2 regions of the Acidovorax sp. PRC11 genome follow, and region 2 is predicted to be linked to the other one. Evidence: predicted binding sites of a transcription regulator. Region 2 holds the regulator's gene; the other holds the start of a gene.
The links. The regulator FNR, encoded in region 2, switches genes on or off when oxygen is low (the NO sensors DNR and NnrR bind a similar motif). The targets are predictions, from matches to a motif close to TTGATNNNNATCAA.
Positions count from the first base shown of each region.

Region 1: a site for FNR is predicted at 2,232-2,245, ahead of Q9R47_RS21780 (DUF3079 domain-containing protein). Genes of this name have one in related genera too.

Region 1 covers NZ_JAUZUQ010000028.1:8,562-12,972, reverse strand. The annotation lists gene Q9R47_RS21790 (MG2 domain-containing protein) at 1-1,766, shown strand, start outside; gene Q9R47_RS21785 (hypothetical protein) at 1,763-1,909, shown strand; gene Q9R47_RS21780 (DUF3079 domain-containing protein) at 1,961-2,179, opposite strand; gene Q9R47_RS21775 (methyl-accepting chemotaxis protein) at 2,447-4,252, shown strand; gene pbpC (penicillin-binding protein 1C) at 4,372-4,411, shown strand, end outside.
Region 2 covers NZ_JAUZUQ010000016.1:205-4,615, reverse strand. The annotation lists gene ccoG (cytochrome c oxidase accessory protein CcoG) at 1-816, shown strand, start outside; gene Q9R47_RS17380 (FixH family protein) at 915-1,220, shown strand; gene Q9R47_RS17375 (hypothetical protein) at 1,288-1,575, shown strand; gene fnr (fumarate/nitrate reduction transcriptional regulator Fnr) at 1,697-2,416, opposite strand; gene hemN (oxygen-independent coproporphyrinogen III oxidase) at 2,611-3,993, shown strand; partial or broken gene Q9R47_RS17360 (sulfite exporter TauE/SafE family protein) at 4,040-4,411, shown strand, end outside.

The DNA.
Region 1 (4,411 bases), on a different contig from region 2:
TCGCGCAGACGCGCGCCGAGGCGATCCTCTGGGAGATCGAGGCGCGCGACACGACGCCCGGGGCCGGCGGCGCGCGCGACGCGCTCAAGGCCACGCAGCGCCTCGTGCCGGCGGTGCCGCTCACGGTGCAGCAGGCCACGCTCGTGCAGGTGGACGGCAGCTTCGGCATCGACGTGAAGCCGCCCGCGGACGCGATCCCCGGCCGCGGCGGCCTGAAGATGTCGCTGCAGCCCAAGCTCGCCGAGGGCCTGCCGGGCGTGCGCGACTGGTTCGCCAACTACCCGTTCATCTGCCTGGAGCAGAAGACCAGCAAGGCCGTGGGCCTGCGCGACGGCAAGCTCTGGCAGACCGTGGTGGGGCAGCTGCCCACCTACCTGGACGGCGACGGCCTCGCGAGCTACTTCCCGCCGCAGGCGGGCAGCGGCAACCGCGGCAGCGACACGCTCACCGCCTACCTGCTCGCGGCCACGCACGAGGCCTCGTCCCTCGACCCGGCCTTCGCGCTGTCTCCGGAAGTGCGCGCGCCGATGGAGCGCGGCCTGATCGCCTTCGTCGAAGGCCGCATCCAGCGCGACTTCTGGAGCCCGCGCAAGGACCTGGACATGCGCAAGCTCGCGGCGATCGAGGCGCTCTCGCGCTACGGCAAGGCCACGGGCCGCATGCTCTCGTCCATCACCGTGGCGCCCAACCAATGGCCCACGCACAGCGTGATCGACTGGCTGAACGTGCTGCGCCGCGTGCCCGATGCACCGCAGCGCGAGCAGCGCCTGGCCGAGGCCACGCAGATCCTCAAGGCGCGCCTGTCCTACCAGGGCACGAAGCTGGTGTTCAGCACCGAGCAGGACGACTACTGGTGGTGGCTGATGCAGAACGGCGACGTGAACACCGCGCGCCTGATGCTGGCGGTGATGGACGATCCGGCCTGGAAGGACGACATGGGCCGGCTGGCGAACGGCTTCATCGCGCGCCAGCAGGGCGGGGCGTGGCACACCACCACCGCCAACCTGTGGGGCGGCCTGGCGCTGGAGAAATTCAGCGCGAAGTTCGAGGCCACGCCGGTCACGGGAACCACCCGCGCCGCGATGGGCGGCAACACGGCCACGGTGGACTGGAGCAAGGTCGGCCGCGTGACCACGGCCAGCGCCGCCGGCGCGCCGCACCAGACGACGTGGTTCGGCGCCCCCGCCGCGCCCGGCAACCTCACCCACAACGGCATGTTCCTGCCCTGGAGCGCCGCGGGCGGCAAGGAGACGCTGAGCGTCACCCAGCAGGGCACCGGCAAACCCTGGCTCACGCTGCAGTCGGTGGCCGCGGTGCAATTGAAGGCGCCGTTCTCCGCGGGCTACACCGTCAAGAAGACGGTCACGCCCGTGGAGCAGGCGGTGGCGGGCCAGTACACGCGCGGCGACGTGCTGCGCGTGAAGCTGGAGGTGACGTCCACCGCCGACATGACCTGGGTGGTGCTGACCGATCCGATACCGGGCGGCGCCACCATCCTCGGCAACGGCCTGGGCCGCGATTCCGAGATCGCCACGCAGGGCGAACAGCGCGGCAGCGGCTGGCTGGCCTTCGAGGAGCGCAGCTTCGAGGCCTGGCGCGGCTACTACGAGTACGTCTCGAAGGGATCGCTCACGGCCGAATACACCGTGCGCCTGAACAACGTCGGCGAATTCGCACTGCCGCCGACGCGCGTGGAGGCGATGTACGCACCCGAGATGTTCGGCGAGACGCCCAACGCGCGCATGAAGGTGCAGGCGGCGAAATGACGGCGGATGCGCCTTCGATCCGCGCGATGGTGCTCCAGGACCATGCCGAGGTCCTGCGGCTCATGCAGGCCACGCCGGGTGTCTCGGTGCGCGATGCCGATGCGTACGATGGGTGGATCGCGGGCGACCGGCCGAACGCGTGAGCAGCCAGGACCTGGAACACGGCCCCGCCATGGCCCGGCGGGCCCTGGCGTTCAGCGCGCTTTTCCACCACCGGGTGGTGCGCTGGCCGCGCCTGGCGGCGGGCTGCCGGGCGGCGTCCACGTGAGCCAGTCGTCGCCGAACAGCTCCGCAGGGTGCTGCGTGCGCTCCGACCCGTTGCCGCACGCGAGCGCCTCGGTCGGGCAATAGCGGTCGCAACCCCAGCAGATCCGCTCCGGATGGGCGGGGTGTTCGGGAAATTTGCGCTGCATCGTGGGCGTGCCTCCTGATGCACCAGTGTGGGGCCCGCGCCGGGTATGCGGCTTGTGGTGCATCAAACCTGCCGTGCAGCCGGCGCCACGTGCCGGACCGAAGTCGACAGTGATGTAAGTTCCTTGCCTACAAATCGCATCAAGTTGTAAATTTAGTATCTCGGCAGTGCTTCCCATGACGGGTTGTTGCTGCGGAGGGACCGCAGCGGGTGCTGATGGTCGGCCCCTCGTCGTGCGCGGCATCGCTGTACGAAAGCGGATACTTTCATGAACATTTCCCATTGGCCCCTGGCACGCCGGCTGGCGCTGGCGTTCGGCGGCGTGATTGCGATCTTCCTGGTGGTGATCGGCGTGGCCATCACCAGCCAGAACCGGTTGAAGGCTGCCGGGGACATGAACATCCACACCTACAAGGTGCTGGAAGGCGCCCAGCAGATGATGCTCGGCGTGGTCAACATGGAAACCGGGGCGCGCGGCTTCCTGCTGTCGGGCAATCCGTCGTTCCTCGGCCCGTGGAACCAGGGCCGAGAGGCGTTCGAATCGGCATGGCAGTCGCTGCGCGCGCTCACCTCCGACAACCCGGAGCAGCAAAAGCGCCTGGAGGTGCTGCGCGCCCGGCAGGCGGATTTCGCCGCAGTGATGCAGTCGCTGCAGGCGATGCGCCGCGATGTGGATGCGGGCACCGTGCCGCTGGACGCCTTCGTGGCCGAATTCGGCCGGGCGCGCGACAAGGCCGCGATGGACGGCTTCCGTGCGGTGCAGGCGGAATTCTCCAAGACCGAGCACGATCTGCTGGAAGTGCGCATGGCCGAAGCGGAAGCCGCGCGCAACACGGCGCTGATGGTGGAAGTCACCGGCACCGTCCTGGCCGCGGTCGTCGCCGTGCTCCTGGGCCTCTGGGTGACGCGTTCCATCACCCTCCCGATCGGCCGTGCGGTGGAAGTGGCGCGGGCAGTGGCCGCCGGCGACCTGACGCAGCAGATCGAGGTGAAGGCGCGCGACGAGGTCGGGCTGTTGCTGGAGAGCCTGCGCGACATGAACGCGTCGCTCATCCGCGTGGTGTCCCAGGTGCGCCAGGGCAGCGAGTCGGTGGCATCGGCCAGCATGCAGATCGCGCAGGGCAATTCGGACCTGTCGTCCCGCACCGAAAGCCAGGCCAGCGCGCTGGAGGAAACGGCCGCATCGATGGAGGAACTGGGCTCCACCGTGTCGCAGAACGCCGACAACGCCCGCCAGGCGAACCAGCTGGCGCAGGCCGCCAGCGGCGTGGCGGAGCAGGGCGGGGTGGTGGTCTCGCAGGTGGTCGACACCATGAAGGGCATCTCCGACAGCTCGCGCCGCATCTCCGACATCATCAACGTGATCGACGGCATCGCGTTCCAGACCAACATCCTGGCGCTGAACGCGGCGGTGGAGGCCGCGCGGGCCGGTGAACAGGGCCGCGGCTTCGCGGTGGTGGCGGGCGAGGTGCGCAGCCTGGCGCAGCGCAGCGCCGGCGCCGCGAAAGAGATCAAGGAACTCATCACCGCCAGCGTGGAGCGCATCGAAAGCGGTGCGCAACTGGCCGACCAGGCCGGCAGCACCATGACGGAAGTGGTGGGCAGCATCCGCCGCGTGACCGACATCATGGGCGAGATCAGCGCGGCGAGCAGCGAGCAGAGCGCCGGGGTGTCTCAGGTCGGCGAAGCCGTCACGGAAATGGACCAGACCACGCAGCAGAACGCCGCGCTGGTCGAGGAAATGGCCGCCGCGGCCTCCAGCCTCCGGTCGCAGGCGCAGGACCTCGTGCAGGCCGTGAGCGTGTTCCGCCTGGATGCGACGCACACGGCCGCCCACGCCCCGGCTCCCGCGACCGCCGCGTCGGCCGCCGCGGACACCGCCGCCGCGCGTGCCGCACTGGCGGCCCGTGCTCCCGCACCGGCCGCGCGGCCGCAGCGCAAGGTGGCCGCCAGGCCGGCCGCGCCCGCACGGTCTGCGGCCCCGCGCGAACCGGCGGCCCCGCAGATCCACGGCATGGGGCCCAACCCGGCTCTCGCGGGCCAGGGCGCGCAGGGCGACTGGGAATCCTTCTGACCGGCATTCCCGGGCCGTAGCGGCGGGGCGCCGCTTCCTCCCGGGCCGGTTTCGGGCCGCCGCAGACTGTCCGCGGCGGCCTTCTCTTCGGCGCCATTGGTGGTAGCCTGCGGTCCGACATGTTCCGCCGCACTGCCGCCCGCACATCCGGGATCGCCT
Region 2 (4,411 bases):
TTCTACGGTTTCGCCACCTACGGCAACGCTGGCTTCCTGCGCGAGCAGGTCTGCAAGTACATGTGCCCGTACGCGCGCTTCCAGAGCGCGATGTTCGACAAGGACACCCTCGTCGTCACCTACGACGACGCGCGCGGCGAGCCGCGCGGCCCGCGCAACAAGTCGGTGGACCACCGCGCGAAGGGCCTGGGCGACTGCATCGACTGCACTCTGTGCGTGCAGGTCTGCCCGGTGGGCATCGACATCCGCAACGGCCTGCAGTACGAATGCATCGGCTGCGGCCTCTGCGTGGATGCGTGCAACACCGTGATGGACAAGATGAAGTACCCGCGCGGGCTCATCCGCTACTCCACGCAGAACGGCGTGGCGAACCGCTGGACGCAGTCGCAGATGCTGCGCCGCGTGCTGCGGCCGCGCGTGCTCATCTACACCGCCGTGCTGGTGGCGCTCAGCGCCGGCATGATCACGAGCCTGGCGCTGCGCACGCCGCTCAAGGTGGACGTGGTGCGCGACCGCGCGGCGCTCTCGCGCATCGTCGCGGGCGGGCGGCTGGAGAACGTCTACAGCCTGCAGATCATGAACGCGACCGAGGCGCCCCAGCGCTACCGCATCGCGGCCACGGGCATGGAAGGGCTGGTGGTGGCGTCCGACGCCGAACTGGAGATCGGCGCGGCGCAGTCGCGCTGGGTGGCCGTGCGGCTGCAGATCCCCTACGGCTCGGCCGCGCCGGGATCGCATCCGGTGGCGTTCGACATCGAGGCACTGGGCACGCATGCCCACGTGCGCGAGAAGTCCATCTTCCTCGTGCCGCGCTGAGCGGCATGCAGAGGGTGGGGATTGGTGTTATTCGGTATTGGCGTGCCCCGCGACCGCATGGTGTGATGGGCGCGCGACGAGGAAGAAGGAGCCAGATCATGACGACAGCAACCCATGCAGCGGCGACGGCCGGCGGCAGCGCGGCCGGCACGGCAGCCCAACCCTGGTGGAAGTTCGGCCACGTGTGGATGGTGATCGCGGGCCCCGCGATCGTGGTGGTGGCCGGCACGGCCACCGCATGGCTCGCCGTGCGCCAGCCCGACCCGGTGGTGGCCGAGGACTACTACCGCCAGGGCATCGAGATCAACCGCACGCTCGCGCGGGAACGCGCGCGTGCCGGCATGGAGCCGGCGATGAAGGCACGCAACCACGCCGCCACGCCGCAGCAGGACCAGCCGCGCTGAAGTGGCCTCGCCCCGGCGGGCCGCCGCTTCCGGTAGCAGCAGATGCAACGCAAAGGAGGAGATCGCGATGAAAGCCCAGCGCCTGATGTGGATCGCCTGGCCCGCCTTCCTGGTGGCCGGCCTGATCGAAATGGTGGTGTTCGCCTTCGTGGACCCGGCCGCCCTGCACTGGGCCGACCAGCCCCTCGCCCTCTCGCGCGAGGGCGTCTACACGGTGGCGTTCTTCGTGTTCTGGGCGCTGTGCATGCTCTCGGGCGCGCTCACCACGCTGCTGTCGATGTCGCCGTTCGAACTCAACCGCTGCCCCGTGCCCACGGGGGAGCGCCCGCTGGAATGCGGCAAGTTCATGCAGTGATGCGCACAAAGCACGGTCGTCGAACACGCATTGCCTCACCCGCCAAAAGGCCGCGGAGCAGGCCATGCCGGCAGACGCCGTGGAGCGGGCTTCGCCCGGCCACCGGCGCCTCAGGGGGATGTCAGTGGCAAGCCTGGCTGTTGACTATCCGCTTGAGCGCATCCGGCTCGACGATGCGCACGTGCCGCTGCTTGACCTCGACGATGCCTTCCTCGACGAACTTCGAGAACGTGCGGCTCACGGTCTCCAGCTTGAGGCCCAGGTAGCTGCCGATCTCCTCGCGCGTCATGCGCAGCACCAGTTCGGACTGCGAGAAGCCGCGCGCATGCAGGCGCTGCACGAGGTTGAGCAGGAACGCGGCCAGGCGCTCCTCGGCGCGCATGCTGCCGAGCAGCAGCATCACGCCGTGCTCGCGCACGATCTCGCGGCTCATGATCTTGTGCACGTGGTGCTGCAGCGCGGTGACCTCGCGCGACAGCTCCTCGATGCGGTCGAAAGGCATCACGCAGACCTCGGCGTCCTCCAGCGCGACGGCATCGCAGGTGTGGTGGTCGCTCACGATGCCGTCGAGCCCGATGATCTCGCCGGCCATCTGGAAGCCCGTCACCTGGTCGCGCCCGTCCTCGGTGGCCACGCAGGTCTTGAAGAATCCCGTGCGGATGGCGAAGAGCGACGTGAAGGCCTCGCCGTTGCGGAACAGCGTGGCGCCGCGCTTGACCTTGCGGCGCGTGGCCACGATGTCGTCGATGCGCTGCAGCTGCTGGTCGTTCAGGCCGAGCGGCATGCAGAGTTCGCGCAGGTTGCAGTTCGAACAGGCGACCTTGATGGTGTGAGGATTCATGGATGAGTGGCCTTCCCTTCGAGGCATTCCGGCCACTGCACGACTGCCGTGTACGGAGTGGACACGCGGTCAATGTGGCATACAACTGTGATGCGTCAATTGTGGCAGCGACACGCTTCCAAATGCTTGACCGATGTCAAGGACGCGGGCGCGGCACCTGGTGCACATTGTGGACCGACAAGGAATTCCGCACCATGAACGCTGTGACTCCCGAGCTTCTGCGCCGCTTCGACGTGCCGGGGCCCCGCTACACCTCCTATCCGACCGCCGACCGCTTCGTGGAGGCCTTCGGCCCGGACGAGTACGTGCTGGCCCTGCAGCAGCGCCGGCTCGGCTCGGCCGCCAAGGCCGTGCCGCTCTCGCTCTACGTGCACATCCCGTTCTGCGAATCGCTGTGCTACTACTGCGCGTGCAACAAGATCATCACGCGCCATCCCGAGCGCGCCGACGTCTACCTGCGCTACCTGAGCCGCGAGATCGATCTGCACATGGCCCACTGCGCGCCGGGCCAGGCCGTGAGCCAGCTGCACATCGGCGGCGGCAGCCCCACCTTCCTGAGCGACGACGGGCTGCAGGAACTCATGAACATGCTGCGGCGCAGCTTCACGCTCGTGCCCGGCGGCGAATACTCGATCGAGGTCGATCCGCGCACGGTGGACGCGCAGCGGCTCGCCAGGCTCGCGCAGCTCGGCTTCAACCGGCTGAGCTTCGGTGTGCAGGATTTCGACCCGGCCGTGCAGAAGGCCGTGCACCGCGTGCAGCCCGCCGAGCAGGTGTTCGCGCTCGTGCAGGAGGCGCGCCGGATCGGCTTCGAGTCGATCAACGTGGACCTGATCTACGGCCTGCCCCGGCAGACCCCCGAATCGTTCGACCGCACGCTCGCCCAGGTGGCAGAGCTGCGGCCCGACCGCATCGCGCTCTATGCCTATGCCCACCTGCCCGAGCGCTTCAAGCCGCAGCGGCGCATCGTGTCGGCCGAGCTGCCGATGGCCTCCGCCAAGGTCTCGATGCTGTCGCGCTCGCTCAACGCCTTCCAGGACGCGGGCTACGTGTACGTGGGCATGGACCATTTCGCGCTGCCGGACGACGCACTGGCCGTGGCCAAGCGCCAGGGACGGCTGCACCGCAACTTCCAGGGCTACAGCACGCAGCCCGACTGCGACCTCATCGCGCTGGGCGTCTCGGCGATCGGCCGCGTGGGCGCCACCTACAGCCAGAACGCCAAGACGCTCGACGAGTACTACGACCTGATCAACCAGGGCCGCCTGCCGGTGGTGCGCGGCCTGGCGCTCACGCGCGACGACCTCGTGCGGCGCTCGGTCATCATGGCGCTGATGTGCCAGGGCGAAGTGCTGTTCGAGCCGATGGAGCAGTCGTGGCTGATCGACTTCCGCCGCTACTTCGCGGCCGAGCTGGAAGTGCTGGGCGGCATGGCCGGGGACGGCCTGGTCACGCTGGGCGACGATGGCATCACGGTGACCGAAATGGGCTGGTTCTTCGTGCGCGGCGTCGCCATGGTGTTCGACCGCTACCTGCAGGCCGACCGCACGCGCGCCCGGTTCTCGCGGATCATCTGAGCCGCCGCGCACGCCTTCGAGCGACCGAGCACCGCCGAGCCGCACCATGCCCGATGCCCTGATCTGGACGGCCTTCGCCATGGGACTGGCGGGCGGACCCCACTGCCTCGCGATGTGCGCGGCACCCTGCGGCGCGATCATCGGCGGCGCGGGCGCGGGCGCGGGCGCAGGACGCCGGGACGGGCGCCGCGTGCAGTGGATGGCCGTGGCGCCGGTGGCCGGCCCGCAGACGGGGGGCGCTGCCGGAGCCCGTGCCGGCATTGCCGGCCCGGGAGGGGGTGTCGTGCGGGCGGCGTGGTTCCACCTCGCGCGCCTGGCCGGCTACGCGCTGGCCGGCGCCACGGCCGCGCTGGCCATGGACCGGCTCGCCTGGCTCACCCAGCAATCCGCCGCGCTGCGCCCCGCGTGGACCCTGCTG